One region of the Streptomyces sp. NPDC014864 genome, then DNA from elsewhere that is predicted to be linked to it. Evidence: riboswitches for the same ligand, from Rfam matches in the RefSeq annotation. Region 1 holds a riboswitch; each other region holds the start of a gene.
The links. A riboswitch is a leader RNA that binds a small molecule or an ion and turns the genes downstream of it on or off. The one in region 1 is predicted to bind thiamine pyrophosphate.
Positions count from the first base shown of each region.

Region 2: it holds a riboswitch for thiamine pyrophosphate, as region 1 does, so the genes downstream of both, thiO (glycine oxidase ThiO) here and ACF1A5_RS20870 (thiamine ABC transporter substrate binding subunit) in region 1, are expected to answer to the same signal.
Region 3: it holds a riboswitch for thiamine pyrophosphate, as region 1 does, so the genes downstream of both, thiC (phosphomethylpyrimidine synthase ThiC) here and ACF1A5_RS20870 (thiamine ABC transporter substrate binding subunit) in region 1, are expected to answer to the same signal.

Region 1 covers NZ_JBIBWT010000011.1:56,541-66,635, reverse strand. The annotation lists gene tsf (translation elongation factor Ts) at 1-195, shown strand, start outside; gene pyrH (UMP kinase) at 399-1,157, shown strand; gene frr (ribosome recycling factor) at 1,365-1,922, shown strand; gene ACF1A5_RS20890 (phosphatidate cytidylyltransferase) at 1,922-3,103, shown strand; gene ACF1A5_RS20885 (PP2C family protein-serine/threonine phosphatase) at 3,229-4,524, opposite strand; gene ACF1A5_RS20880 (hypothetical protein) at 4,790-5,203, opposite strand; gene rlmN (23S rRNA (adenine(2503)-C(2))-methyltransferase RlmN) at 5,503-6,609, shown strand; TPP riboswitch at 6,695-6,802, shown strand; gene ACF1A5_RS20870 (thiamine ABC transporter substrate binding subunit) at 6,895-7,971, shown strand; gene ACF1A5_RS20865 (ABC transporter permease) at 8,028-9,629, shown strand; gene ACF1A5_RS20860 (ABC transporter ATP-binding protein) at 9,630-10,095, shown strand, end outside.
Region 2 covers NZ_JBIBWT010000012.1:55,832-65,926, forward strand. The annotation lists gene bfr (bacterioferritin) at 1-325, opposite strand, end outside; gene ACF1A5_RS22045 (sulfite oxidase-like oxidoreductase) at 480-1,124, shown strand; gene ACF1A5_RS22050 (deoxyribonuclease IV) at 1,167-2,057, opposite strand; gene pknB (Stk1 family PASTA domain-containing Ser/Thr kinase) at 2,226-4,154, opposite strand; gene ACF1A5_RS22060 (thiazole synthase) at 4,279-5,073, opposite strand; gene thiS (sulfur carrier protein ThiS) at 5,077-5,277, opposite strand; gene thiO (glycine oxidase ThiO) at 5,274-6,527, opposite strand; TPP riboswitch at 6,525-6,636, opposite strand; gene ACF1A5_RS22075 (hypothetical protein) at 6,690-7,064, shown strand; gene ACF1A5_RS22080 (NAD(P)/FAD-dependent oxidoreductase) at 7,097-8,353, shown strand; gene ACF1A5_RS22085 (Rv2175c family DNA-binding protein) at 8,417-8,782, shown strand; gene thiE (thiamine phosphate synthase) at 8,928-9,587, shown strand; gene metF (methylenetetrahydrofolate reductase [NAD(P)H]) at 9,896-10,095, shown strand, end outside.
Region 3 covers NZ_JBIBWT010000021.1:56,337-66,431, forward strand. The annotation lists gene ACF1A5_RS29500 (LacI family DNA-binding transcriptional regulator) at 1-443, shown strand, start outside; gene ACF1A5_RS29505 (metallophosphoesterase) at 747-1,838, shown strand; gene ACF1A5_RS29510 (hypothetical protein) at 2,020-2,883, shown strand; gene ACF1A5_RS29515 (hypothetical protein) at 2,907-4,010, opposite strand; gene thiC (phosphomethylpyrimidine synthase ThiC) at 4,168-5,952, opposite strand; TPP riboswitch at 5,945-6,122, opposite strand; gene ACF1A5_RS29525 (YibE/F family protein) at 6,194-7,645, shown strand; gene ACF1A5_RS29530 (SsgA family sporulation/cell division regulator) at 7,795-8,232, opposite strand; gene ACF1A5_RS29535 (IclR family transcriptional regulator) at 8,331-9,212, opposite strand; gene ACF1A5_RS29540 (DUF5326 family protein) at 9,490-9,702, opposite strand; gene ACF1A5_RS29545 (cupin domain-containing protein) at 9,883-10,095, opposite strand, start outside.

The DNA of each region.
Region 1 (10,095 bases):
GAGACCACCCGCGCCGAGGGCAAGCCCGAGGCCGCGATCGCCAAGATCGTCGAGGGTCGTCTGAACGGCTTCTTCAAGGACGCCACCCTGCTCGGCCAGCCGTACGCCCTGGACAACAAGAAGTCCGTCCAGAAGGTTCTGGACGAGGCCGGTGTCACCCTGAAGCGCTTCACGCGCATCAAGGTCGGCATCTGAGTCCGTACCGCGACGGACGCCCGACCCGGATAGGGTCGACAGCAGTCGTCCGTGTGGCTCGCGGATGCGTCACGAACGCACGCGCGCGTGACGGACGACAGCAGATCTGACGAGGAGGCCATTGCCGCGCATGGGATGCGAAACACTCCCCACCGGCAATGGCCTTCTTCGCATGTGCACCACGTAAAAGAGGCGGGATCTCCATGACCACCAAGGCCCAGAAGAGCGACGACGGCAAAGTACCCGGCCGGTTTCTGCTGAAGCTGTCCGGCGAGGCCTTCTCCGGCGGTGGGGGCCTGGGCGTGGACCCCGATGTGGTGCACGCCATCGCCCGTGAGATCGCGGCCGTCGTCCGGGACGGCGCCGAGATCGCGGTCGTGATCGGCGGCGGCAACTTCTTCCGCGGCGCCGAGCTCCAGCAGCGCGGCATGGACCGCGCCCGCTCGGACTACATGGGCATGCTCGGCACCGTGATGAACTGCCTCGCCCTGCAGGACTTCCTGGAGAAGGAAGGCATCGACAGCCGGGTCCAGACCGCCATCACCATGGGCCAGGTCGCCGAGCCGTACATCCCGCTGCGCGCCGTGCGGCACCTGGAGAAGGGCCGCGTGGTCATCTTCGGCGCCGGTATGGGAATGCCGTACTTCTCCACCGACACCACCGCCGCCCAGCGCGCCCTGGAGATCGACGCCGAGGCGCTGCTGATGGGCAAGAACGGCGTGGACGGGGTGTACGACTCCGACCCGAAGACCAACCCGGACGCCGTGAAGTTCGATTCGCTCGGCTACGGCGAGGTCATCACGCGCGACCTGAAGGTCGCCGACGCCACGGCGGTCACGCTGTGCCGCGACAACAAGCTCCCGATCGTCGTCTTCGAGCTCCTGAAGGAGGGCAATATCGCCCGCGCCGTCAAGGGTGAGAAGATCGGCACGCTCGTGGGCGACCACGGCAGCCGGGACTGACCGCAGAACCATCCGGTTCCGGAACCGACCGGAGTCGTCCGGTCCGCGGAACGGCACCTGCCCGGGGACGGGCGGGACGGACCCGGCCGGGGGATGGACAATGTCCTGCCGGTCGGGAACCGTGCAGGAAGAAGACGCGACGCAGCCGGCCGCCGCCCCGACAGGGAACAGCAGCCGGGCCTACTCACAGACACGCAGGAGCAAGTGGTGATCGAAGAGACCCTCCTCGAGGCCGAGGAGAAGATGGAGAAGGCCGTCGTGGTCGCCAAGGAGGACTTCGCCGCGATCCGCACCGGCCGTGCGCACCCGGCGATGTTCAACAAGATCGTGGCCGACTACTACGGCGCGGCGACGCCGATCAACCAGCTGGCCTCGTTCTCCGTGCCGGAGCCGCGCATGGCCGTCGTGACCCCGTTCGACAAGAGCGCGCTGCGCAACATCGAGCAGGCGATCCGGGACTCCGACCTGGGCGTCAACCCGAGCAACGACGGCAACATCATCCGTGTGGTGTTCCCCGAGCTCACCGAGGAGCGCCGCCGCGAGTACATCAAGGTGGCCAAGGGCAAGGGCGAGGACGCCAAGGTGTCCATCCGCTCCGTCCGCCGCAAGGCCAAGGACGCGATCGACAAGCTGATCAAGGACGGCGAGGTCGGCGAGGACGAGGGCCGCCGTGCGGAGAAGGAGCTCGACGACCTCACCGCGAAGTACGTGGCGCAGGTCGACGAGCTCCTGAAGCACAAGGAAGCGGAGCTGCTCGAGGTCTGATGAACGACTCTTCCTGGGGAGCGCCGCAACAGGCCGGGTACTGGGGGTCCGCGGACCAGGGACCCGTGCAGGGGGCCGTCCCGGCGGGTCCCGCGTACGATGCGCACAACGCCCAGCAGACTCGCCCCATGCCCGTCGTGCCCGACGTGCCCGTTCACGGCGGAATCCAGGATGACGACCGGGGGGCCGCGCGGCTGAGCGGCCCCTTGTTCCGCCCCGACGACCCGCCGCAGCCGCAGCCGTACGACGCAGTCCGGCCGCGGCCCTACGACACGCCGCAGACGTCTTCCTTCCCCGGGCCGGCGTCGCAGAATCCGGAGCCCATGCCCGACGCCCCGCAGCCGGCGCCGCCCGCACCGCAGAAGAAGAGCGCGGGCCGCGACCTGGGCGCTGCCATAGGAGTCGGTGTCGGGCTCGGTGTCGTGATCATCGCGTCGCTGTTCGTCGTCAAGGCCGTGTTCGTCGGTGTCGTCGCCGTCGCGGTCGTCGTGGGGCTGTGGGAGCTGACCAAGCGGCTGGAGGAGCGCAAGGGCATCAGGGCGCCGCTCGTCCCGCTCGCGGTCGGCGGTGCCGCGATGGTGGTCGCCGGATACGTCCGGGACGCCGAGGGCGCCTGGGTCGCGATGGCGCTGACCGCGCTCGCGGTCCTGGTCTGGCGCATGACGGAACCGCCCGAGGGCTATCTGAGGGACGTCACGGCGGGTGTCTTCGCCGCGTTCTACGTGCCGTTCCTGGCCACGTTCGTCGCGATGATGCTCACCGCCGAGGACGGCCCCTTCCGGGTGCTGACGTTCCTGTTGCTGACCGTGGTCAGCGACACCGGCGCGTACGCCGTCGGCTGGCGCTTCGGCACGCACAAGCTCGCCCCGCGCATCAGCCCCGGCAAGACCCGCGAGGGCCTGGTCGGCGCGGTCTCCTTCGCCATGGTGGCCGGGGCGCTGTGCATGCAGTTCCTGATCGACGGCGGCAGCTGGTGGCAGGGTCTGCTGCTCGGCCTGGCGGTCGCCGCCAGCGCCACGCTCGGCGACCTCGGCGAGTCCATGATCAAGCGGGACCTGGGCATCAAGGACATGGGCACACTGCTGCCGGGCCACGGCGGCATCATGGACCGCCTGGACTCGCTGCTGCCCACCGCCCCCGTGGTGTGGCTGCTGATGGTGCTCTTCGTCGGGGGCGGCTGACCGAGGACGGCGCGTACCCGTACGTACCCGTACGTGCGGAAGGCATGAGGGAAGGGACCCGCGAGGCCGTGGCCGCGGGTCCCTTCCCCTTTCCGTCGGGCTCCGTCCGTGGCTCTCCGCCGGTGTCAGTTCTCCAGGAGCGCGGCCGTGAGGGCGTCGGGGCCCGGGTCCGGGGCGGTGGCGACGGCGGCGGGGGAGCGCCGGACCGCCACCATGGCCACGTCGTCGGCGAGCCGGGCACCACCCACGTACCGCCGCAGATCCGCGTGGACGGCGGTCAGCAGGGCGTCCGGGGGCAGGGCGGTCCAGCGCCGCAGCCGGTCGGCGAGGGGGTAGAAGTCGCCGGACGGCCCGCGGGCCTCGGTCACCCCGTCGGTGTAGAGCAGCAGGGTGGCGCCCGGCGGGAAGTCCGCCTCCTCCACCACGACGTCCCCGCCGTTGAGGTCGGCGAGGCCGAGCGGCGGCACCGGCACCTTCGGTTCCAGGGCGCGGACCGTCCCGTCGTGCAGGAGCAGCGGCGGCGGATGCCCCAGATTCGCCAGGCGCATGGGGCCGTCGTCGGGCAGCTCCACCACGACCGCGGTGACGAACGACTCCTCGCCGGGCGGGCTGCCCGCGCCGGGAATCGCGTCCGCGTCGTACGGGACGCCCGCGCCGATCACCACGTCGGTGCCGTACGGAACGCCGGCGACCTTGTCCGCGTCCCGCGCGGTGCCCGGGCCGGGGGCGGTGTCGGCCGCCTCGCACAGTTCGCGCATCTCCTCCCGGAAGGACGTCTCCAGCTCGCGCACCACGTCCGGCAGCGGGCTGCCGTGGCGTACCGAGTGCCGGAAGTCGTTCAGCACATAGCTGACCATCTGCAGCGCGGCCAGCCCCTTGCCCTGCACGTCGCCCAGCAGGATCCGCGCGGACGAGCCGCAGCGGGCGACCGCGTACAGGTCACCGCCTATGGCGGCCTCCTCGTCGGCTGCCAGATACAGCGAGGCGAGGTCGAAGGGGCCGAGCCGGCACGGCAGCGGGCGCAGCAGGACGCGCTGGGTGACCTGGGCGACCCAGCGGGACCGGGCCAGTTCCCGCTCCCTGCGCATCCGCACGGCGCTGGCTGCCAGGGCGGCCACGCTGATCAGCGTGATGGTGCCCAGCTGCACCGGGAAGTTGGCCCTGTCGAGTATGTCGTTCGCCGCGGACGCGCCGACCACACAGGGCAGGGTCACCGCGATCACCACCAGGACGCCGGTGGGGCTGCAGAAGACGGCCGCGAGGGCGGGCGCCGCCACCATCAGCGCGCCGAAGCGGACGTCCTCCGGCGTCAGCATGTCCACCACCAGCAGGATCACCGGGAGGAGCGACAGCGCCACCGTGACGGTCGCGGGATGACGCCAGACGCGGGCACCCGCCAGTCTGCCGATGACGTCCCGCACTCCGACCACCTCCAGCCGCACGTCCCGTACGCCCCACCCGCCGTCCCTCCAGGGAACGCGGTGGACTTCACCACCACAAGGGGCCGATCGGCACCTCAAAGGGCCGATCAACCCAATACGTACGCATTCGGCGCATACGCGGTCCCCGGATGCACGCCCCGCACACCCGAGGCCGGGATCGGGGCCAGGAGGCGTGCCGGCAGTGGTCGGCGTGACCGCTCGTGGGTGGTCACGGCGAGACTGCGTCAAAGGCGCAACGAGCTGTCTAGCGGGACCCGCGGCGCAGGCTTCGCACGGCGAGCGGCACCGACAGGAGGAGCAGGGCACCTTCGAGGGCCAGGCTGACCAGCCCGAGCGGTTCCGTCCAATTGCCGACGTCCTCGGTGTAGCCGGGCAGTCCCGGCCCCCTGGAGAGGACGTACCCCAGCAGAGGGCCGGCGGCGACCCCGATCGCCAGCAGCCATCCCAGCCGGACGAGACCGACCAGGAGCAGCGCTGCGGCGACCACGGCCGCGACCTCCAGGACGTGGTAGGCGACGCCGATGTAGTAGGGGTCCCTCGTCGCCGTGATGCCGCCCTGGTCCACGACATGGACGGTGGCCACCGCGAGACACAGCAGAACCCCCGCCCACCTGGCCGGCCAGGCGGCCTCCGGCGTCATCGCGATGCGGTGTGTCATGCGCAGACCCCTCCTCCCTTCCTCGGCGGAGCGGGTCCGCCGTGCCGCGATCCGTCCGGTCAGTGGGATTCCGAAGATGCGGCGCGCCGCACCCCTGTCAGGTCCCAGCCTCAGCGGAGGGCGGCCCGCCGTCGCCCCCGACGGCGCGGACGAGTGACACGGGAGAGGCGCCGTCGCGGCCGGCTCCCTTCCCGGGCCGTCCCTGGCCCTCCGAGGTCGCCCGGTGACGACTGCCGACGACGGTCGTCGCCGGCGACACCCCCAGGTCACCCGATTGGATCTGCGACACTGGTACCGCCATGCCTAAGCCCGGAGAACTCACTTTCGTCGCCCCGCGCGGAGCCAAGAAGCCGCCGCGGCACCTTGCCGATCTCACTCCTGCCGAGCGCAAGGAGGCTGTCGCCGCGATCGGCGAGAAGCCGTTCCGTGCCAAGCAGCTCTCGCAGCACTACTTCGCGCGGTACGCGCACGACCCGGAGCAGTGGACCGACATCCCCGCCGGGGCGCGCGCCAAGCTGCGGGAGGCGCTGCTGCCGGACCTGATGACGGTGGTGCGGCACCTGTCGACCGACCAGGGCACCACACGCAAGACGCTGTGGCGGCTGTTCGACGGCACCCTCGTGGAGTCGGTGCTCATGCGCTACCCGGACCGGGTGACCATGTGCATCAGCTCGCAGGCCGGCTGCGGTATGAACTGCCCGTTCTGCGCCACCGGCCAGGCCGGTCTGGACCGCAATCTGTCGACCGCCGAGATCGTGCACCAGATCGTGGACGGGATGCGGGCCCTGCGCGACGGCGAGGTCCCGGGCGGCCCCGCGCGGCTGTCGAACATCGTCTTCATGGGCATGGGTGAGCCGCTCGCCAACTACCGGCGCGTCGTCGGCGCCATCCGGGCCCTGACCGACCCCGAGCCGGACGGGCTGGGCCTGTCGCAGCGCGGGATCACCGTGTCCACCGTCGGTCTCGTCCCGGCCATCCACCGGTTCGCCGACGAGGGCTTCAAGTGCCGCCTGGCCGTCTCCCTGCACGCGCCGGACGACGAGCTGCGCGACACCCTCGTACCGGTGAACACCCGGTGGAAGGTGCGCGAGGTGCTGGACGCCGGGTTCGAGTACGCGGCCAGGTCCGGGCGCCGGCTGTCCATCGAGTACGCGCTGATCCGGGACATCAACGACCAGGCGTGGCGCGGGGACCGGCTCGGGCGGCTGCTCAAGGGCAAGCCCGTGCACGTCAACCTCATCCCGCTGAACCCGACGCCGGGCTCCAAGTGGACCGCGTCCCGGCCCGAGGACGAGAAGGCCTTCGTCGAGGCGATCGCCGCCCACGGTGTGCCGGTCACCATCCGGGACACCCGGGGCCAGGAGATCGACGGGGCGTGCGGGCAGCTCGCCGCCACGGAGAGGTAGCGGCCGGACGGCTGCCACCGGGACGGGGCGGGTTGTGCCACCGGGACGGGGGGTAGTCTGAGGCCGTCCATATATCAACATCTTCATATTCCGACAGGGGAGCGCCACAGCGCTGAGAGTGCGGCAATCGGGCCGCAGACCCTCCGAACCTCGCCCGGGTCATTCTGGGTAGGGAGATCGGTCTTCACTCGAGCTGTTGCGCCCTGCCCGGGAACCCGCGGACACCGTCCGCCGGACCCGGGCAGGGCCGCGTCTCTTCCTGGCCAACCCCAGGAGGAAAATCCAGTGCACACCAAGACCTTCGTGGCCGTCGGGCTCGGCCTCGTCACGCTGTCCGCCTGCGGATCGTCGAACGGTTCCGCGGGCGGCAGTGGCGGCGACACCAAGACCGTGACCCTGGTCAGCCACGACGCGTGGGCCGTGTCGAAGAACGTCCTCAAGGAGTTCGAGAAGCAGTCCGGGTACAAGGTCAGGGTCCTCAAGGACGGCGACGCCGGACAGGCCGTCAACAAGGCCATCCTCACCAAGGACAACCCGCAGGGCGACGTCTTCTTCGGCGTCGACAACACCCTGTTGTCCCGCGCCCTCGACAACGGGCTGTTCCAGCCGTACCGGGCCAAGGGACTCGACCAGGTCGGCGCCGCCTACCAGCTCGACCGGGCAAAGCACCGGGTCACCCCGATCGACTACGGCGACATCTGCGTCAACTACGACAAGGAGTGGTTCGGCAAGCACAAGCTGACCCCGCCGCAGTCCTTCGACGACCTGGTCAAGCCGGCGTACAAGAACCTGCTCGTCACCGAGAACGCCGCCACCTCGTCGCCCGGCCTCGGCTTCCTGCTCGGCAGCGCCGCGAAGTACGGCGACGGTGGCTGGTCCGGCTACTGGAAGAAGCTCAAGGCCAACGGCGTCAAGGTGGTCGACGGCTGGGAGCAGGCCTACAACGGGGAGTTCTCCGGCTCCGCGGCCGGCAGGAAGGCCAAGGGCGACCGGCCGCTCGTGGTCTCCTACGCCTCCTCCCCGCCCGCCGAGGTCGTCTTCGCCGACCCCCGGCCGAAGACCGCCCCGACCGGGGTCGCCACCGGCACCTGCTTCCGGCAGATCGAGTTCGCCGGGCTGCTGAGCAACGCGAAGAACGACAAGGGCGGCAAGGCGCTCGTCGACTTCCTGATCTCCAAGAGGTTCCAGGAGGACATGCCGCTGAACATGTTCGTCTACCCGGTGGTCGGGGGCGCGAAGGTGCCCGCCGAGTTCACCCGGTACGGCCCGCCCGCCAAGGCCCCCGAGACCATGGCCCCCGGCAAGATCGCCGCCGACCGTGACCAGTGGGTCAAGTCGTGGACGTCGCTCGTACTGAAGTGACCCCGCGCGAGGGCCGTGCGCCGGTGCGCACGGGGAACGCGGCGCGGTTCGGCCTGATGGCCGTGCCCGTCGCGTTCTTCGCGCTGTTCTTCGCCTACCCGGTGGCCGCGATCGTCCGGCGCGGCCTCCGGGTCGACGGCGTCTGGCGGTTGGGGCGGCTCGTGGACGTGCTCGGGCAGCCCGACATCCGGCACGTGCTGTGGTTCACCACCTGGCAGGCGTGCGCCTCCACCGCGCTCACCCTGCTGGTCGCGCTGCCCGGCGCGTACGTCTTCGCCCGCCTCGACTTCCCGGGCCGGCAGGTCCTGCGCGCCGTGGTCACCGTGCCCTTCGTGCTGCCCACGGTCGTCGTCGGCACCGCCTTCCTCGCCCTGGTCGGGCGCGGCGGGCTCCTCGACCAGCTGTGGGGCGTACGGCTGGACACCACGGTCTGGGCGATCCTGCTGGCGCACGTCTTCTTCAACTACGCCGTCGTCGTACGGACCGTGGGCGGTCTGTGGGCCCAGCTCGACCCGCGGCAGGAGGAGGCCGCCCGGATGCTCGGCGCCTCACCGATGCGGGCCTGGCGCAAGGTCACCCTGCCCGCCCTCGCGCCCGCGGTCGCCGCCGCCGCGCTCATGGTCTTCCTGTTCACCTTCACCTCCTTCGGCGTGGTGCAGATCCTCGGCGGCCCCACCTTCTCCACCCTCGAAGTGGAGATCTACCGGCAGACCTCCGAGATCTTCGACCTGTCCACCGCCGCCGTCCTCACCGTCGTCCAGTTCCTGGCGGTCGGCGCGATCCTCGCCGTGCACGCCCGGACCGTACGGCGGCGGGAGGCGGCCCTGAAGCTCGTCGACGCCTCCATGACCGCGCGCCGACCCCGCGGGGCCGGTCAGTGGGCGCTCCTCGCGGGCGTCCTCGGCACCGTCGTGGTGCTGCTTCTGCTGCCGCTGGCGGTGCTCGTGCAGCGGTCGCTGCAAGCACCCGGCCTCGGCTACTACCGGGCGCTGACCGACGCCGACGGCGGCACCTTCCTGGTGGCGCCGGTCACCGCCATCGGCACCTCCCTGTCCTACGCGGTCGCCGCCACCGCCGTCGCCGTGCTGATCGGCGCTCTCGCCGCCGCCGCGCTCACCCGCCGGGACGCCGGCCGGATCGTCCGCGGGTTCGACGCGCTGCTGATGCTGCCGCTCGGGGTGTCCGCGGTGACCGTCGGCTTCGGGTTCCTGATCGCCCTGGACGAGCCGCCGCTGGATCTGAGGTCCTCCTGGCTCCTGGTGCCGCTCGCCCAGGCCCTCGTCGGCGTCCCCTTCGTGGTCCGGACCATGCTGCCGGTGCTGCGGGCGGTGGACGCGCGGCTGCGGGAGGCGGCGGCCGTGCTCGGGGCGTCGCCGTGGCGGGTGTGGCGCGAGGTGGACCTGCCGATGGTGCGCCGGGCGCTGCTGATCGCCGCCGGGTTCGCCTTCGCGGTCTCGCTCGGCGAGTTCGGGGCGACCGTGTTCATCGCGCGGCCCGACAACCCGACCCTGCCGGTCGCCGTGGCCCGGCTGCTCGCACGGCCCGGCGACCTCAACTACGGCCAGGCGATGGCCCTGTCGACGATTCTGATGGTGGTGTGCGCGGCCGCGCTGCTCGTCCTGGAGCGGCTGCGCACCGACCGGAGCGGGGAGTTCTAGATGCTGCTGAGCCTGGCCGCCGTGACCGTCCGCCTCGGCGGGCGGCCCGTCCTGGACGCCGTCGACCTCGATGTCGCACAGCACGAGATCGTGTGCGTCCTCGGCCCCAGCGGCAGCGGCAAGTCCACGCTGCTGCGGGCGGTGGCCGGGCTGCAGCCGCTGGACTCCGGACGGGTGCTGCTCGACGGACGGGACCAGGCCGGGGTGGCCGCGCACCGGCGCGAGGTCGGGCTGATGTTCCAGGACCACCAGCTCTTCCCGCAGCGGGACGTCGGCGGCAACGTCGCGTTCGGGCTGCGGATGCGCGGCGCGGAGAAGAGCGAACGAGCTTCACGTGTGGGGGAGTTGCTGGAGCTGGTCGGGCTGCCCGGCGCCGGGTCGCGGGCGGTGTCCGCCCTCTCCGGCGGGGAGCAGCAGCGGGTGGCGCTGGCCCGGGCGCTCGCGCCCCGGCCCCGGCTGCTCATGC
Region 2 (10,095 bases), on a different contig from region 1:
GCATCACCTCGACGCCCCGGCGCAGCCGGTCGATCGCCTCGACCTCGATCTGCCGGTCGGCCCGGAACATCTCGGTCACCGTCTGCCCGACCTGGATGTGGGAGAGCCGCTGGTAGTTGGGCAGGCCGTCCAGGAGCAGGATGCGGTCGGTCAGCACCTCGGCGTGCCGCATCTCCTCGAAGGACTCGTCCCGGGTGTACCTCGCGAGTTTCGTCCACCCCTTGTGGTCCTGCAGCTTGGAGTGCAGGAAGTACTGGTTGATCGCGGTGAGCTCGGCGGTGAGCTGCTCGTTGAGCAGTTCGATGACCTCGGGGTCGCCCTGCATCGCGGGGGGCTCCTTCCGGACGAAACTGGGCATAGTGTGCCGAATCATGACACCGGCTCTCGGGGTGGTCCAGTAAGTGCACACTTAGTGCGAGTTGCACGGATCGGGCCGGGGCTGGTCAGGTGCACCCCCTTCCGTCTGTCAGGATGGAGTCATGGGTCAGCCGGCGGAACGCGCATCAGGAGACGCGTCTGGAGCAGCAGCGCGAACGGAGCTTCCGCCGGGGCAGCGTGTTCAGCGGGGCTGGCCGGTCACGCACTACGGGCCGGTGCCCAAGTTCCGCCCCGAGCGCTGGGAGTTCCGGGTCTTCGGGGCCACCGCCGACGGTGAGAAGCACTGCTGGACGCACGAGGAGTTCACGGCCCTGCCGTACACCAGCGTGGTGGCCGATCTGCACTGCGTCACGAAGTTCAGCATGATCGGCGCCGAATGGGGCGGCATCCCGGCCCGCGCGATCCTCGAGATCGCCCCGCCCGCGCCCGAGGTCACCCATGTGATGGTCTGGGCGGAGTACGGCTTCAGCTCCAACCTGCGGCTGTCCGACTTCGCCGCCGACCGCACCCTGTTCGCCACCCACAAGGACGGCGAACTGCTCACCGCCGAGCACGGCTTCCCGCTCCGCCTGGTCGTCCCCCACCTGTACGCCTGGAAGGGCCCGAAGTGGGTCCGCGGCGTGGAGTACATGACCGCGGACCGCCGAGGCTTCTGGGAGGAGCGCGGCTACCACAACGTCGGCGACCCCTGGAAGGAACAGCGCTACTCCTACCAGGAGGGACCGGGGGACGGCCCCGAGCTCTGAGGGCACGGAGGCGGCGACGGACCGGCGGTCCCGTCCGGGCGGTCAGCCGTCCCTGAGCTTCTTCAGCCGTTCCACGTCCGCCGCGTGACCCGCCCTGCCGCCCGGCGTCTCGATGACCAGCGGTACGCCCTCGGTGGCCGGGTGGGTCATCAGGGCGCGGAAGGGGTCCTCGCCGATGTGACCGGCGCCGATGTTCTCGTGCCGGTCCTTGTGCGCGCCTGCCACGTCCTTGGAGTCGTTCGCGTGGATCAGCCGCAGCCGGCCCTCGCCCACCGTGTCCACCAGCAGGTCCAGCGTCCCGTGCATACCGCTCGGGCCGGTCAGGTCGTGCCCGGCGGCGAAGATGTGGCAGGTGTCCAGGCACACGCCCAGCTTCGGATGCGCGTCCAGCGCCTCGAAGTACGGCCCGAAGTCCCAGGTGCGCGAGCAGAGTGAGGCGCCCTGTCCCGCGGTCGACTCCAGCAGCAGGTACGGGTCGTCGTCGTGGGTGAGCTCGTCCAGCAGCGGCAGCATCCGCTCCCGCACCTGCCGCAGCGCCACCGCCCGGTCCCGGCCGCCGGTCGCGCTGCCGGTGTGCACCACCACGCCCAGCGCGCCGATCTCCCGCCCGCGCCGCAGCGAGTGCCGCAGCGAGGCCACCGACAGCTCCACGGTGGCCTCGGTGTGCGAGCCGAAGTTGATCAGGTAGGGGGCGTGCACGTACGCCGGGATCGACTCCTCCGCGCAGGCGGCCCGGAACGCCTCGTCCTGCCGCGGACTGCCCGTCGGCGTGGCCCAGCCGCGCGGGTTGGCGACGAAGACCTGCACGGCCTCGGCCTTCAGCTCGCGGGCGTAGGACAGGCCCACGGAGTGCAGTCCGCCGGCGACGGGGACGTGCGCGCCGACGGGGTTGCGGGAGGGACGGGGGAGGGCGCGGGACTGCTGACTGCTCACCCGTTCAGGGTGTCATGCGCCCGGCGGCCCCCGGCCCCCGGCCACCGCCTCCCCGGCCACCGTGTCCCCGGCCACCGCGTCCCGGGCCACCGCGTCCCCAGCCACCGTGTCACGGACGGCTCCCGGAGGCGCCTCACGCGCCTGGCGTGCCTCGGTGCCCCACGCGTCTCACCGGATGGTGATCGTGATCGTCGACCCCTTGGGCGCCCGGTCGCCGCCCGCCACGGACTGCTTCTTGACGGTGTCGCCGAACAGCCCGAGCAGACCGCGGTCCTCCTCGACCTTGAAGCCGGCGCCCTCCAGCGCCTTCTTCGCCTGGTCCACGCTGTCGCCGGTCACGTCCGGCACCTCGACCATCTCCGGGCCCTTGGACACGGTCAGCGTGACCGTGTCGCCCTCGGCGGCCTGTCCGCCACCGCCCGGGGTCTGCCGGGCGACCTGTCCCCGGTCGAACTCGGAGGTGACCTGCTCCGCGGCGACCCGCACCCGCAGACCCGCGCCCGTCAGGTCGGACCTCGCCTCCTCCAGGCTCTCCCCGGTTACGTCCGGCACGTCCACCGGGGCGCCCTTGCTCACGGTGAGCGCGATCGCCGAGCCGGCCCGCCGCTCGATGCCGGCCGCCGGCTCCGTGGCGACCACGAAGCCCTGGGGGAAGTCCTCGCTGAACGTCCGGCTCACCATGCCCGGCTCCAGCCCGGCCTCGCGCAGCGCGCTGCGCGCCTTGTCCAGCCGGTAGCCGCGCACGGAGGGCACCTTCACGGTCTCCGGTCCGTCGGAGAGGGTGAGCGAGACGGAGTCGTTGCTGCGGATACGGGCGCCGGTCTCCGGGTCCGTGCTGATGACGGTGCCGCGCTTCACGGTGTCGCTGTAGGCGTGCTTGACCTGCTTGACCTCGAGACCGGCCGCCCTGAGCCGCTCCCTGGCCTGCGCCTCGGTCTTCGCCAGCACCGGGGGGACCTTCGTGAACTGGCCGGAGTTGATGTACCAGACCCCGGCGCCGGCCCCGAGGACCAGCAGCACCACGGCGAGGACGGTCACCAGACCCCGCCGCGGGCGGCCCGTGCGCCGCGCCGGTGCGGGCGGCGCGGGAGACTCCAGCCGGCTGGTGCGGTGCAGCGCGCCGGCCTCGGCGCCCTCCTCGGAGGCCAGCGGGCGCGGCACCGTCAGCGCGCGCGGGATCACGCTCGTACGGTCCTCGGCGTTGCTGTGCTCCGCGGTGAGCGCCTGCGGCGGCACCGCGTCGAGCTGCTCCGGGCCGAGCGCGGCCCGCGTCTGCCGGACGTGCGCGAGCAGCGCGACCGCGTCGTGCGGCCGGTCGGCGGGGGTGCGGGCGGTGGCCGTCGCGACCAGCGCGTCCAGCTCGGACGGCAGCCCCGGCACCGCGGCCGACGGCGCCGGCACGTCCGCGTGCAGGTGCTGGTAGAGGATCTGCGCGGGCGTCTCGCCCTGGTGCGGGCGGCCACCGGTCAGCATCTCGTACAGGACGACCCCGCACGCGTACACGTCGACCCGGGGGTCGGCGGTGCCCTGCTCGATCTGCTCCGGCGCCAGGTAGGAGACGGTGCCGAGGACGGTGCCGGTGGTGTTGGTGACGGTGTCCACGGACCGCACCAGCCCGAAGTCGGCGACCTTGACCCGGCCGTCGTCCCCGATCAGGACGTTCTCCGGCTTCATGTCGCGGTGCACGAAGCCCGCCCGGTGCGCGGCGCCGAGCGCGGCGAGCACCGGCTCCAGGATGTCCAGCGCGGCGCGCGGCTGCAGCGCCCCGCGCCGGCGCAGCACGTCGCGCAGGGTGCAGCCCGCGACGTACTCCATGGCCAGATAGACGTACGACCCGTCGGTGCCCTGGTCGAAGACCTGCACCACGTTCGGGTGGGCGAGCCGGGCGACCGACTTGGCCTCCCGGATGAACCGCTCGACGAAACTTCCGTCGGCCGCGAGCGTCGGGTGCATCACCTTCAGCGCGAGGACGCGGTCCAGGCGGGTGTCCAGGGCCCGGTAGACCGTGGCCATCCCGCCGACCGCGATCCGCGCGTCCACGCGATAACGGGCGTCGAGCACCTGCCCGACCAATGGGTCCTGAAGGGTCGTATCCACGCAGGTGAGTCTACGAGCCGTCACCGGCGCCACGCCGCCTCGTCCGCAAGGAGGAGCGGTACTGCGACCGACCTGTGACGCTTCGCACGCCACCCCGGACACGGCCGCACCCCGCGGCGGACGCCTAGAAGGCGGGCCGCTCCGGGTCCAGCCGGGCCATGCCCTCCGTGGGGGACGACGCCTCGGCGAGGTAGCGCCGGGGGATGCGTCCCGCCAGCCGGGCCAGCCGGCCCGCCTCCACCGCGCAGCGCATCGCCTCCGCCATCCGCACCGGCTCCTGCGCCCGCGTCACCGCCGACGCCAGCATCACCCCCGCGCACCCCAGCTCCATGGCGAGCGTCACGTCCGAGGCCGTACCGGCGCCTGCGTCGAGGATCACGGGCACCCGCGCCCGCTCCACGATCAGCTGGAAGTTGTGCGGGTTGCGGATGCCGAGCCCGGACCCGATCGGCGATCCCAGCGGCATGATCGCCGCACAGCCGGCGTCCTCCAGCTTCCGCGCGAGCACCGGATCGTCGTTCGTGTACGGCAGCACCGTGAACCCGTCGTCGACCAGCGTCTCGGCGGCGTCCAGCAGTTCGATCGGGTCCGGCAGCAGCGTCCGCTCGTCGGCGATGACCTCCAGCTTGATCAGGTCGGTGCCCAGCGCCTCCCGCGCCAGCCGCGCCGTGAGCACCGCCTCACCCGCGGTGAAGCAGCCGGCGGTGTTCGGCAGCACCCGGATGCCCAGCCGGTCCAGCACCGACAGCACGGATCCGTGCACGGAGGGGTCGACCCGCCGCATCGCGACCGTGGTCAGCTCCGTGCCGGAGGCGACCAGCGCCCGCTCCAGCACCTCCAGGCTGGGCGCCCCGCCGGTGCCCATGATCAGCCGGGAGGTGAAGGACGTTCCGCCGAGGACGAGGTGGTCGTCGGCCATGGGTCAGCCCCCCTGGACGGCGGTCAGCACTTCGACGCGGTCGCCCTCGGCCAGGGCCGTGGACGACCACCGCGTGCGCGGGACGACGGTCTCGTTGAGGGCGGCGGCCACTCCGGCGGGGGCGGCGGTCAGCAACGCCACGACGGTGTCCAGAGCCGTGCCGGACGCGACCTCGCGCGGCTCCCCGTTGACCGAGATGTTCATGCGGGCTGCTCCGAGAGTGCGGCGGCGCGAAAGCGGCGCGGGCTGAAGGGGCGGGCGTCGTCGGGCAGGTCCCCGGTGACCAGGGCGTGTGCCAGGGCGTCCCCGGTGACGGGGGTGAGCAGCACGCCGTTGCGGTAGTGCCCGGTGGCCAGCAGCAGCCCGTCCAGGTCGGTCGGGCCGAGCAGCGGCGCGTTGTCGGGGGAGCCCGGACGCAGCCCGGCCCGGGTCTCCGTCAGCGGCAGCTCGGTGATCCCCGGCACCAGTTCGTGCGCGTCCCGCAGCAGCTCGTACACACCGCCCGCGGTCACCGCGGTGTCCCAGCCCAGCTCCTCGCTGGTCGCCCCGACCACCAGCTCGCCGTTCAGCCGCGGCACCAGGTAGACCTGGCTGCCGCGCACCACGGCCCGTACCGTCCGGCTCAGGAAGGGCGCGTACCGCTTCGGCACGGTCAGCCGCAGCACCTGGCCCTTCACCGGCCGCACCGGCGGCAGCACGTCGGCCGGCACGCCCGCGAGCCGGCCGCTGAGGCTGCCCGCCGCGAGCACCACCCGGCCCGCGCCCAGCACCGTGCCGTCGCGCAGCACGCAGCCCGCCGCCCGGTCCCGGACCACGGTCAGCCGCTCGGCCCAGGCGCGGTGGAAGACCACGCCCGCCCGCTCGCACGCGGTCACCAGGGCGCGGGCCAGCCGCCGCGGGTCTACCTGGTGGTCGCCGTCCACCCGCAGACCGCCCCGCACACCCGGCGCGAGCATCGGCTCCAGCCGCCGGCACTCGCGCCCCGACAGCCACTCGGAGTCCAGGCCCGACCGCTGCTGCAGCGCGTGCAGCTCCCGCAGATGGGCCCGGTCGTCGGCGTCCAGCGCGACGGCGAGCGTGCCGCACCGGCGGTAGCCGAGGTCGAGGCCGGTCAGCTCGGTCAGCTCGGCCGCGAAGTCCGGATAGCGGCGGGCCGAGGCCAGGTTCAGCCCGAGCAGGGTCTGCTCGCCGTGGTGCAGTTCGGTGACGGCGGCGAGCATCCCGGCCGCCACCTGCGCGGCCCCGCCGCCCGGTTCGGGATCCACCACGGCCGTGGTCAGGCCGCGCTGCGCCGCCCGCCAGGCCGTCACGAGCCCGATGATCCCGCCCCCGACGACCAGGACGTCCGCGGTGCCCGGGGACGAGGTGCCCGTGGCCGAGATGTCCGGAGACGTGCCCGGCGACGGGGTGCCCGGAGGCGACGTACTCGGAGACGGCGTACCTGAAGACGACATGGGCGTCCAGCCCCTCCCTTCGCCGGCATGACCCGGATCAGGTTCGTACGGTCGGAGGCCGCCAGCCTCCCTCTCAGCCCGGTGCGTCCGGGCTCCCGCGAGTGCTTGTACGGTGGCCACCCTAGCCCGCCGGGCACCGACCTCGTAAGGGAGCCTTCGCCCATGCCGCGCTCGCTCGACGGCCTCGTCCTCGCCCCCGTCGCCGACCAGGCCCCCGGCCAGGTGGGCACCCGCACCCGGTTCACCTACCACGAGCGGAACGGGGAGATCTGGGCCGAATACGCGGGCGGTGACGTCGTACGCGGCCATCTGGTGGGTATCCGGGAAGGGGACCGCCTCGACTTCCGGTACGTGCAGCTCAAGCACGACGGGACCACGTCCTGCGGGCACTGTGTGTCGACGGTGGTCGAACTGCCCGACGGGCGTGTCCGGTTGGAGGAGAGCTGGCAGTGGGAGTCGCAGCCGGGGAGCGGGACGAGCGTGGTGGAAGAGGTGACCGGCCCCGCTGTGCAGCAGGTCACGCGGTCCGCACCCTGACTGACCCTCCGTCAGGTGTCTAAGGTGATCGGGTGAGCGAGCAGACGCAGGAACACGGCACGTCACAGCCACGGCACGTGGTCGTCGCCGGCGCGGGCATGGCCGGAGTGCAGACCGCGGTGGCCCTGCGCGAGCAGGGCTTCACCGGCACCGTGACGCTGATCGGCGCCGAACCCCACCAGCCCTACGACCGGCCGCCCCTGTCCAAGGCCGTCCTGCTCGGCAAGGCCGAGGACTCCGCCTTCGACGTCGACTTCGAGGCCCTCGGCATCGAACTCCAGCTGGGCCGCGAGGCGCTCGCCGTGCGGGTCGACGCGCACGTCCTCGACACCTCCACCGGTCCCGTGCCCTACGACGTGCTCGTGCTGGCGACCGGCGCCGAACCGGTCCGGCTGCCGGGTGCCGAGGGTGTCCCCGGCGTCCACCTGCTGCGCACCCTGGACGACGCCGAACGGCTGCGTCCGGTCCTCGCCCGGCAGCACGACGTCGTGGTCGTCGGGGCCGGCTGGATCGGCGCCGAGTTCGCCACCGCCGCCCGCGAGGCGGGCTGCGCGGTGACGGTCGTCGAGGCCGCGGACCGCCCGCTCGCCGGGGCGCTGCCCGCCGAGGTGGCCGCACCGATGGCCGCCTGGTACGCCGACTCCGGCGCCGTGCTGCGCACCCACGCGCGCGTGGCGCGCGTCGAACCGGGCGCGGTGGTCCTCGACGACGGCACGCGGCTGCCCGCGGGCGCCGTCGTGGTCGGCATCGGCGCGCGCCCCGCCACCGGCTGGCTGGCCGGCTCCGGCATCCCCCTGGGCGCCCACGGCGAGGTCCTGGCCGACGACCACCTGCGCGCCGGCGCGCCGGACGTGTACGCGGTCGGCGACTGCGCCTCCTTCCCCTCGGGCCGGTACGGGGAGCGCCTGCTCGTCCACCACTGGGACAACGCCCTGCAGGGTCCGCGCACCGTCGCGGCGAACATCCTGGGCGAGACCCCCGCGGTCTACGACCCGGTCCCGTACTTCTGGTCCGAGCAGTTCGGCCGCTTCGTGCAGTACGCCGGCCACCACGCGTCCGCCGACACCACCGTCCTGCGCGGCGACCCGTCCGGACCGGCGTGGACGGTGTGCTGGCTGCGCGAGGGCCGCCTGGTGGCCCTGCTGGCGGTCGGCCGTCCGCGGGACCTCGCCCAGGGCAGACGCCTGATCGAGGCGGGCACGCCGATGGATCCCGGCCTGCTGGAGGACCCCGCGCGCCCGCTGAAGACCGCCACCGCCGAGGGAGCGCCGCCCACGGCGCCGACGTAGGACCCTCCCCGGGTGGACGGGCCTGACTTCCGACTGTCGGTCCCAGATGGCACGCTTGATCCCGTGACCGAGATTGACGCAAAGATCGATGCTCTCGTCCCCGCCTGGCTCACCCTCCCCGACATCGCCGAACAGCTCGGCGTCGAGGTGACACGTGTGCGGCAGCTGGTCAAGGACGGCCAGCTCATCGCCGTACGCCGTGGTGAGAACCGCGCGCTGCACGTCCCCGCCGCCTTCATCGACGGGGACAAGGTCGTCAAGGGACTGTCCGGGACCCTGACGCTCCTGCGGGACGACGGTTTCACGGACGAAGAGATGCTGGAGTGGCTCTTCACCCCCGACCCGACCCTGCCCGGCACCCCCGCGCAGGCGCTGAGCGAGAATCGCGGCACGGAGGTGAAGCGCCGCGCCCAGGCGCTCGCCGTCTGATCCAGTACAACCGTTCCCACGGCGTACGGGCCGCGCCCACCGGGGCCGCGGCCGCGGCGGGCTGCGGCCCGCCGGGGTCACGGCCCCTCCGGGGCGCGTCCCGTACGCCGACGACACACCGCACCGACACCGGGGGGATCCACGTATGCCCGACACCGCCGCCCGCGCCCGTGACCGGCTGGCCGGCGCCCGGCTCTACCTGTGCACGGACGCCCGGACCCGCCAGGGCGACCTGCCCGAGTTCCTGGACGCGGTCCTGGCCGGCGGGGTGGACATCGTGCAGCTGCGCGACAAGGGCATGGAGGCGGCCGAGGAGCTGGAGCACCTCCGGGTCTTCGCCGACGCCTGCGCCCGGCACGGCAGGATGCTCGCGGTCAACGACCGGGCGGACGTCGCGCACGCCGCCGGCGCCGACGTGCTCCACCTGGGCCAGGGCGACCTCCCGGTCCCCGCGGCCCGCGCGATCCTCGGGGGCGACGTGCTGATCGGCCGCTCCACGCACTCGAAGGCGGAGGCCGAGGCGGCCGCCGCGCAGGACGGCGTGGACTACTTCTGCACAGGTCCGTGCTGGCCCACGCCCACCAAGCCCGGCCGCCCCGCCCCCGGCCTGGACCTGGTCCGCCACACCGCCGCCCTCGGCACCGCCCGGCCCTGGTTCGCCATCGGCGGCATCGACCTCGGCAACCTGGACGAGGTCCTCGACGCCGGCGCCCGCCGCGTCGTCGTGGTCCGGGCGATCACCGCGGCGGACGACCCCGGCGCGGCGGCGGCGCAGTTCGCCGAGCGGCTGCGCGGGGCCGCGTAGGCGTCATCGGCCGGCCGGCCCCGCCCTTCGGCCGCGGTCCCGCTCGGCCCGGGTTCGGCCTCCGCCCGCTCCCGTCCGGCCCGGGTTCGGCCTCCGCCCGCTCCCGTCCGGCCCGGTCCCGGCGCGCTCGGTCTCAGCCGTCTCGGTGCCGGCGGTCCGTGCCGAGCCGTCTCATTCCGTGGACACCGACGGGTGCGGAGGGGATTTCGCGGGGTCCGGATGTCCAAGGGGTGAACAACGAGTCGACAAATCAGGCAAATTTCCGGCTTTCGGTTGGGGGACCGGCGCACCCTGGATAACCTGCGAGTATGGCCCTCGGAACCGCATCCACCCGGACAGATCGCGCCCGGACCGTCCGCGACATCCTCGCCGCAGGCAAGGCGACGTACTCGTTCGAGTTCTGGGCGCCCAAGACGGAGAAGGGCGAGCGCAACCTGTGGAACGCGCTCCGGAGGGTCGAGGCGGTCGCCCCCGACTTCGTCTCCGTGACCTACGGCGCCGGCGGTTC
Region 3 (10,095 bases), on a different contig from region 1:
GCTGGTGCGAGCGGGTCGGCCAGGACCCGGTGTACGAGGCCTACCCGGCGCACGACCCGTGCGCGGGCGCCGTCGCCGCCGACCGGCTGCTCGCCCGGCCCGACCGCCCGGACGCCGTGTACGGCCTGTTCGACCCGAACGGCACCGACCTGCTCGCCGCCGCCCGCCGCTACGGCCTGCGCGTCCCCGAGGATCTGCTGCTGGTGTGCTGCAGCGAGTCCACGGTGTACGCCAACACCGAGCCGCCCATCAGCACGCTCTCCCTCAAGCCCCGCCGCATCGGCACCGCGGTGGTCCAGCTCCTCATCGACGCGATCGAGGGAGTCGAGTCGGACCAGCCGGTGGAACAGGTCATACCGACCGAGCTGATCGTGCGCACCTCGTCCCAGCGGCGCCCGCCCCGTACGACCGTCAGCCCGCCCCGAGGCCCAGAGGGACGGTAGGGCCACTCCTACGGATCCTGCCGGGGTCGCGGGGCCCGGCACGGGCGTCTGCACCCACTCGGGCACCCACCCGGGAGGCAGCGTCGCCCGGAGCCGGCCGGATCCGGCGGAAAGGCTCTGGGCCGAGCGCCCGCCGGACCGCCGAAGACCGCCCAATCCGGGCGAAAGCCGCGGTGCACGGGAGTCCTGCTCCGATTCACCACCCCTGGGTCATCACATGGCGCGATCCGCATTCCTATGATGGGCCCACGACACCGCGGGCCGCTGCGACCAGGCAGTCCGAAGCGGTGCAGCTGCGGCGCGATGGTGGAGGGGTCGATGACTCAGGGGGCCGGTCAGGGACCCGAGGTGGAGCGGACGGCGACGCTGCGCGACTTCCGGGTACCCGCGTACGTGCCCGAGACCGGTCCGTACGCCCACGGCGCGCAGCCCGCCGACACCGCCGCGCCGGCCCGGGAGGGCTACCCGGACGCGTACACGCCCACGCAGCGCGACCTGCCCGTCATCAACCGGGGTGACACGGTTCAGGTGGCCGTCGACCCGGCCGCCGCACCGGTCCCGGGGTCCGCCACCGGTCAGGGCCCCCTGTACGTCGTCGGGGACGTGCACGGCTATCTCGACGAGCTCCTCGCCGCGCTGCGGGAGAAGGGGCTCGTCGACTCCGAGGGCCGCTGGTGCGCCGGAACCGCGCGGCTGTGGTTCCTCGGCGACTTCACCGACCGCGGGCCGGACGGCATCGGCGTCATCGACCTCGTGATGCGGCTGTCCGCCGAGGCGGCCGCGGCCGGCGGCTACTGCAAGGCGCTCATGGGCAACCACGAGCTGCTGCTGCTCGGTGCCAAGCGGTTCGGCGACACCCCCGTCCACTCCGGCGCGGGCACCGCCACCTTCCAGGCGGCCTGGCTGCTCAACGGCGGCCAGAAGTCCGACATGGACCGCCTCCAGGACCACCACCTGCAGTGGATGGCCCGCCTGGACGCCGTCGAGGAGGTCGACGGCCACCTGCTCGTGCACTCCGACACCACCGCCTACCTCGACTACGGCGACTCCATCGAGGCGGTCAACGACACCGTGCGCGAGACCATCACGCGCAACGACGCCGACGAGGTGTGGGACCTCTTCCGCAAGTTCACGAAACGCTTCTCCTTCCGCGACGAGGGCGGCGCCGACGCCGTGCGCTCCCTGCTCGACACGTACGGCGGCAACCGCATCGTTCACGGCCACAGCCCCATCCCCTATCTGCTCGGCGAGGTCGGCTCGGAGGACGGCGAGGACAACGCGGGCCCCGTGGTGGAGGGACCGCACGTCTACGCCGACGGACTCGCCATCGCGATGGACGGCGGCGTGACCATGGCCGGAAAGCTGCTGGTCCAGCAACTGCCCCTGGACGTTTGAGCGTTCACCGGAACGGCTTGTCGCGCTCGCGGACGCGCAGGTCCGCACCGAATTTGTGGAAACCCCCTGTCACCGCGCGCCGTCACGGCTCTACCATCGGCTTATCCGTAGCAGGCTCCCCTCCGTTTCTGCCCGACGGCTCGCCGGCGTGCGAGCCCCAAGCCCTACGGAGCATCGGGGGATGCACATGAACAGCGTTCCGCAGCACCTGCTGAGCGAGGACCGCCAGGAATACGAGCGGATCCTCGATGAGGCGCTGCGCTCCGCCCCGCACCGCCAGGAACTGGCCGCTGTCGGACAGCGGCTCAACCTCGAACAGCTGCGCACCATGGCACTCGACGCCTCCGCCCTCATCACGGCGGCCGCGGCGACCGAGTACCAGCACTACGTGAAGATCCGCGAGGAACTGCGCCGTCCGGAGCAGGCCACGGCGTCGCCCGTCCGTGAGGCCGGATCCGCCGAGCCGGGGGCGGTGGACATCGCCGCCACCATGGGAGAGGTCGCGGAGACGACCGGCGCGGGCGCCGTCGCCGTCGTCGCCGTTCTCGCCCCCGTGCTGGCCGGGACCGCCGCGGCCCTCTTCCTGCTCGTCGGCTACGTCCTGAAGATGCTCGACCCCGCGCCGGCCTTCGCCCAGACCATGATCACGACGGGCTGGGTGTTCGGCGCGGTGACCGCGGCCGCGATCCTCGTCGCCGCCGTCGGGCTGCTGCTCACCGCCCTGCGCAACCGCCCCTCGCCGACAGCCGGTCCGTACGGCGCGCTCGACGAGGAGGTCGCCCGGGCCAGGGACGCCTGGCGGGAGGCGCTGCTGGAGCGCGGCATACTGCCGTTCCTGCGCGAGGCGCTCACCGACCGCGGATCGGGCGCGGCCCCCCGGACGTCACCGGCTCCCTCGGCGCCGACCGGCCGTATGCCGCGGCTCGGGTACGACCGTCCCGGCTTCAGCAGCCCCGACGACGGAAGCCCGGGCCACCGCACGAGCTTCACCAGCCCCGACTTCACCAGCCCGGACTTCGGAGGACCGGAGCACCAGCCGGAGTGACCCGGGCGTACGGGTCGCCCCGGCTACGGACGTCTGAGGATCTGCGCTTCCACCCGCTCGACGAGCGTGCGGCTGTAGGCATGGACGAGAGCGAGGTGGAACAGCGCCGGGGCCAGCGGCGCCCACCGGTGCACGCGGTCCTCCCGCATCATGTACCGGACCACCGGGGCGGGCCGGAAGGGCACGTAGTCGATCGTCTGGTGCTCCCAGCGGTCCGCGACGCCCCGGCTCATCCGCTCCTGCAGGTCCGTGCTCTTCAACTCCTTGAGCCGGGCGTAAAAATGGGCGCTCCAGTGCCGCCGCTCGACGTCCAGGACGAAGGCCAGCAGGTCGACGGTGTACTCGTGCGGTTCCAGCGACAGTTCCTCGCGCATGCCCCGGCGGCACACGGCGTGCAGGTCCGGCGCGCTCCGTCCCGAGGAGTCGATGTGGCGTGACAGGCCTTCGTTGACGGAGGAGTTCCACACGCCCGGTGCCATCCGGACCCGGTCGCTGCGCCGGCTCACCACCAGCATGTCGTCGGCGGTGACCACCGCGACGTTGACGGCGAAGCTGCACTGCAGGAACGCCGGAGCCCGCAGCGGCTCCCCCGGGTCGAGATGGCGCGAGCGGGGGGTCGCCCCGTCGGGCAGTCGGCGGTCGAGCTGCTGGGCGGCGAGGAAGGTGTAGTAGTCGGTCGGCCGCAGGCGCAGATGCACCTCCGGGGTCTCGTCGAGGGCGGTGCGGGAGATGTCGAACGACTCCACGGCGTACCGCGGGCCGTTCCACACCGGGGTGCGTCCCTCGGCGCGCAGACGCTCGCTGTCGGCGGCGACCTCGTCCCGCCAGGGCGCCATGTCCTCCGGCAGCCTCACCTCCTCGTCGAGCACGTGGACGAAGACCGACTCGGGAGGGATCGGCGTCTCCCCGTCCCCCTCGACGATCAGGGCCGAGGTCTGCAACGGCCCGAGGGAGAAGGTGCGCCAGGCGGGACTGGACTCGTCCCGGCGCCGCAGGGTGCGCAGCGCGCGCCCCGAGCGCCCCCGCAGCCGGAACCAGGCGTCCTGCAACGGCTGCTGGAACAGCACCGCGAACAACATGCCGATGACGGCGCCGGCCACTCCATTGGCAACATCGATCCCACCCACGCCCCCGACAGTAGAGATCTTGCTCCCCACCGAACACCGTCGTGCCCCTTCCGTTACGACACCGGCTCCACGGGGTCCGCGCTCCGGACTCCGGGCTCGGGCTGACGCGGCCGAGGCATGGGGCGGAACACGGACCCCGCGGTGGGGCGTTCGGGGGTCAGTCGGTGATGGGCAGGTAGACCCGGTTCCCCGCCTCCGCGAACTCCTTGGACTTCTGGGCCATGCCCTCCTCGATCTCGGCCTGACCGGTGCCGTGTTCACGGCGAATGTCCTGCGAGATCTTCATCGAGCAGAACTTCGGGCCGCACATCGAGCAGAAGTGGGCCGTCTTGGCCGGTTCCGCGGGGAGGGTCTCGTCGTGGAACTCGCGTGCCGTGTCCGGGTCGAGGGCCAGGTTGAACTGGTCCTCCCACCGGAACTCGAAGCGGGCGTCGGACAGTGCGTCGTCCCACTCCTGCGCCCCGGGGTGGCCCTTGGCGAGGTCGGCCGCGTGAGCGGCGATCTTGTAGGTGATGACCCCGGTCTTGACGTCGTCGCGGTTGGGCAGGCCCAAGTGCTCCTTGGGCGTGACGTAGCAGAGCATGGCCGTGCCCCACCAGGCGATCATCGCGGCACCGATGCCGGAGGTGATGTGGTCGTACGCCGGCGCGATGTCCGTGGTCAGCGGGCCGAGCGTATAGAACGGAGCTTCATCGCAGATCTCCTGCTGGAGGTCGATGTTCTCCTTGATCTTGTGCATCGGGACATGTCCCGGGCCCTCGATCATGGTCTGTACGTGGAAACGCTTGGCGATCCTGTTGAGTTCCCCGAGCGTGCGCAACTCCGCCAACTGCGCCTCGTCGTTGGCGTCGGCGATGGAGCCGGGACGCAGTCCGTCGCCCAGCGAGTAGGTGACGTCGTAGGCGGCGAGGATCTCGCAGAGCTCCTCGAAGTTCTCGTAGAGGAACGACTCCTTGTGGTGTGCGAGGCACCAGGCCGCCATGATCGAGCCGCCGCGCGAGACGATGCCGGTCTTGCGGTTCGCCGTCAGCGGCACGTAGGCCAGGCGCACACCGGCGTGGACCGTCATGTAGTCCACGCCCTGTTCGGCCTGCTCGATGACGGTGTCCCGGTAGATGTCCCAGGTCAGCTCCTCGGCCCTGCCGTCGACCTTCTCCAGGGCCTGATAGAGCGGCACCGTGCCGATGGGGACGGGGGAGTTGCGCAGCACCCACTCCCGGGTGGTGTGGATGTTGCGGCCGGTGGAGAGGTCCATGACCGTGTCCGCGCCCCACCGGGTCGCCCAGGTCATCTTCTCCACCTCCTCCTCGATGGACGAGGTCACCGCGGAGTTGCCGATGTTGGCGTTGACCTTCACCAGGAACCGCTTGCCGATGATCATCGGCTCGATCTCCGGGTGGTTGACGTTGGCCGGCAGCACGGCGCGGCCCGCCGCGATCTCCTCCCGGACCACTTCCGCAGCGACGTTCTCGCGGAGGGCCACATACTCCATCTCGGGCGTGATCTCGCCGCGGCGCGCGTACGCGAGCTGCGTGACCGCCTGGCCGTCGCGGCCCCGGCGCGGCTGGCGCGGCCGTCCCGGGAACACCGCGTCGAGGTTGCGCAGGCCCCCGCGCGGCGAGGTGTGCTTGATCCCGTCGTCCTCGGGGCGGACGGGACGGCCCGCGTACTCCTCGGTGTCACCGCGGGCGATGACCCAGTTCTCCCGCAGCGGGGGGAGGCCCCTGCGGACATCGGTGTCGACGAGTGGATCGGTGTACGGGCCCGACGTGTCGTACAGCGTGACCGACTTCCCGTTGGTGAGGTGCACCTGACGGACCGGCACCCGCAGATCGGGGCGCGAGCCCTCGACATACGCCTTGTGCCAGCCGATGGACTTCCCGGCCTCCCCGTCGCTGGAGATCTGCGTGGAGGCAGGCGTGCGTGCGTCCTTGTTGGTCATGAGACCTACTCCCTACGCCGGCATTACCCGGTAACAGGTTCGGCGGTCGACGCAGCGGCTTCCGTCCGTCGACGTTTCGCGTGAGACATCTCTCGTTCCACGTGAAACATCGCGAATACGGAGGTCAGCGCCCTCTCAGCCCGGTGCTCCGAGCTCCCGCGTGTGCAAAGGTGCCTCCACGCTAGCGTCCTTTGTGGCGCGGTGAACAGTGGGCCTCTGCCGTTCTTGCGATGATCTGGCGGTGACCACGACACGGCAGTCCCCCTATCCACCGCCCGAACCACGAGGCCGACCAGGCCCTGGGCACGCCCAGGGCCATGGGCACGGGCACGGGCCTGGACAGGGCCACGAGCACAGGCCCGGACAGGGCCACGAGCACGGGCAGGGACACGGCCACGGGCACAGTCACAGTCATGGGCCCGCCACGCCCGTCTCGAAGCACCTGCGCAAGGTGATCGCGGCGATCCTGATCCCGTTCGCCGCCGCGGTGGTCGTCGGGCTCGCGGTGCTCTGGCCCGGCGGTGCCCCCGCGCACGAGCGCACCGGCGTCGGATTCGACCGGCAGAGCCAGCAGGCCACCGTCACCCGGGTGATCGCGGTCAGCTGCAAGGGGGCGAACGCCTCAGCCGGCGCCCCCGCCGGAGGCCCCTCCGCCGCAGGAGGCTCCTCCGCGCCGGATCAGGCCTCCGGCACCTGCAAGAAGGCCACGGTCCGGGTCGACACCGGCTCCGACAAGGGCCGCACGTTCACCGAGTTCGTGCAGCCGGACCAGTCGCGGCAGTTGCGCGAGGGCGAGAAGGTCGTGGTCGCCTACGAGCCCTCCGCGCCGAAGGATCTCCAGTACTCGGTCACCGATGTCGACCGGCGCTTCCCCATGGGGCTGCTGGCCGGCGTCTTCGCACTCGCCGTCGTGGTCGTCGGGCGGATGCGGGGCGTCATGGCGCTGGTCGCGCTGGCCATCAGCTTCCTGCTGCTGAACTTCTTCGTCCTGCCGGCGATCCTGCAGGGCTCGAACCCGCTGGTCGTGGCGGTGGTCGGGTCGAGCGCCATCATGCTGATCGCCCTCTACATGTGCCACGGCCTGTCCGCGCGCACCTCGGTCGCGGTGCTCGGCACCCTGATATCTCTGGTGCTGATCGGCATCCTGGGCTCGCTGTTCATCGGCTGGGCCGCCCTCACCGGCAACACGGACGACAACACGGGCCTCATCCACGGCCTGTATCCGTCGATCGACATGAGCGGTCTGCTGCTCGCCGGCGTCATCATCGGCTCGCTCGGTGTGCTGGACGACGTGACGGTGACGCAGACGTCGGCGGTCTGGGAACTGCACGAGGCCAATCCCGCGATGGGCTGGCGAGGCCTGTACCGGGCGGGTATCCGCATCGGACGCGACCACATCGCGTCGGTCGTCAACACGCTGGTCCTCGCGTACGCGGGCGCCGCGCTCCCGCTGCTGCTGCTCTTCTCCATCGCGCAGAGCAGCGTGGGGACCGTCGCCACCAGCGAACTGGTCGCGGAGGAGATCGTGCGCACGCTGGTGGGCTCGATCGGCCTGGTGGCCTCGGTCCCGGTCACCACGGCCCTCGCCGCCCTCGTGGTCTCGGCCGACCGCCCGGGAGGCGACCCGGCCTCGGCACCGGCCGCCCAGCCGGCCCCGGCGCGCGGTGGACGGGGACGACGCCGCAGGCGCTGAGGCGGCACCTCGGGCCGGTCCACGGAGAGCGAGACGGGCGGGACGCGGACGAGGGGACAGACGGTGGCGCCGGCGAGGCCGCGGGTGACGCGGCGGATGCCCTCGGGGACGGCGAAGCGTTACGGCAACAGCGCCCCGACGGCCGTGGCTCAGCCCGCGCTCTGCTCCTCCGCCAGGATGCGGTCCAGGGCCTCGTCGAGGTGGGCGTCGAAGTCCCCCAGCGCGCCCTCCTGCCCGAGCGGCACCAGCTTGTCCGTGCGGTCGAGGAACGCCACGAGCGGGGCCGCCGAGGAACGGAACAGCGCCCGGTCGCCGCCGACCTGCAGGCGGATCAGGACCTCGCTGAGCGCCTCGTTGTCGGCGGGCGAGATCCGCACGTCGCCGTCACCGCACGGCGTGCCCACCCCGTCGATCAGCAACTCGCGCCCGAAGGCCCAGGTCACCGGTGCGTCCCCGGGCAGATGGAAGGTCAGCCGCACGGCATAGGGATCGCAGGTCTCGTACCGCAGCTCCACCGGGATGCGGAAGGAGAGCTCCTCGGACACGAGAAAGCTCATCATGACCTCTGCCTGTACGGACTCGCGCATCGCTACCCCGTCATCTGCCGTCGACTGGCCGGGAATCGTCCCCGTCACACTGGGTGCATCTTGCTGAACGTGCATGGCAGATCACAAGGAGTGAGTTTTCAGATGCTGATAGAGAGGGCCAGGGAGCCGATCCTCCGGCTCACCTCGCCCTGGAGCTGACGGGCCGCGGGCAGCAGGCGGGAGGCCTGGTGGGCGGGGAGGGACAGGGCCATCGTGGCCGCCGTGGTGCCCACCGTGATCGGGACCGCCGCACAAACGGTGCCCAGCGCGTACTCCTGACGCTCGGTCACGGGTTCCATCCGGCACATCCGTTCCAGACGCCGCAACAGAGCGTGATCGTCCCGGACCGTGTACGGGGTGAGGGACTGCACGGGGTAGCGGTCGAGATGGTCCCGGCGGGCGCCGTCGTCCAGCTGGGACAGCAGGCACTGGCCGACCGCGTGCGCGTGCCCGGTCTCACGGAAGTCGGCCCATTCCTCGACCGCGGGGCTGCCCGGGCTGTCGGAGACGCACACGATCTCGATCTCGCCGTCGCGGTACATCGCGTAGTACACCGGGGCACCGATCGCATCGCGCCAGTGCGCGAGCGCGTCGACCACCGTGCTGCGACGTTTCTGCGCCGCTCCGCTGCTGCTCAGCCGTTCGGCGGCGTCGCCGAGGAAGAACAGTCCCTTGTCCCGGTACAGATAGCCCTCGTGGACGAGGGTGCGCAGCAGGTGGTAGGCGGTGGGGAGCGCCAGGCCGGTCTCGCGTGCCAGCTGCTTGGCGGGCGCGCCGTATTCGTGCCGGGCGACCGTCTCCAGCAGGCGCATGGCGCGTTGCACGGATCCGATGAGGGTCTGGGAGTGCTGCTGCTCCGGGACGCTGGGTCTCGGCCGTTCCACATGGGCCGCAGAGCGCGGCTGCGCGGGGAGCGCCGTGGAGTGGGACGGCATCCGGGGCGCGTGCGGTTCTGCGGGTGCGGTGTCAACAGTGGCCAAGGGGTCACTCCCGAAGCGCGAGGGGGCATCCCGTGCGGGGGAACACGGGAAGGGGGTGTGCGCCGCCCGCGGGGGACCGACCCCCGCGTCGATTTCCGGACCCTATCCGCCCGCCACCGCTCGCGGACGGCCCGTGCGGGAAACTTCCCTCCCGCGAGGGAACAGGCGATTCCTGTTACCGGTCACCGCCGTTCCCCCCACGTGCCCCGCGGCCGCCGCGCGACCGGCATCCGCCGGTCGCCGCCGCGCCGCGCTCACCGCACGCCGCGCGTCCCGCTCACCAGTCGCTGCGCGACGACGAACCCGACATGAACTTCCGCACGACGTAGATCAGCCCGCCGACCAGGGCGACGAAGACCAGCAGCTTGAACAGCAGGCCGATCACGAAGCCGACCACGCTCGCGATCAGGCCGCCGAAGACGACCAGGGCGATGACCGGCACCGCGACCCACTTCACCCACCACGGCAGACCCGCGAAGATCTCTCGCATTGCCCTCGTCCCTACTCTCCGCCCGTCGCCGGCGCCGGACCCCTGTCGGGCCACGGCTCCTCGCCGCCGGGTCGTGTCGATGTCCTGCACCCGATGCTAGGGCCGCGAACGGGCCCGGCGGGGGCCTCGCATCCCTTGCCCGTCCCTGACCGTTCCCCTAGGGAACCCCGGGACGGCGCCTCAGGCTTCGGGGGGAGAGAACACCACAAGGACCCGCAGGTCCTCGCTGATGTGGTGGAACTTGTGGGCGACTCCGGCCGGGACGTAGACCACGCTGCCGCGCGCCACCTCGGTGGTCTCCGGGCCGACCGTGATCGACGCTCGGCCGCTCGCGACGAAGTACACCTCGTCCTGGTGGTGGGGCTTCTGCGGGTCGTGCTCGCCCGCGTCGAG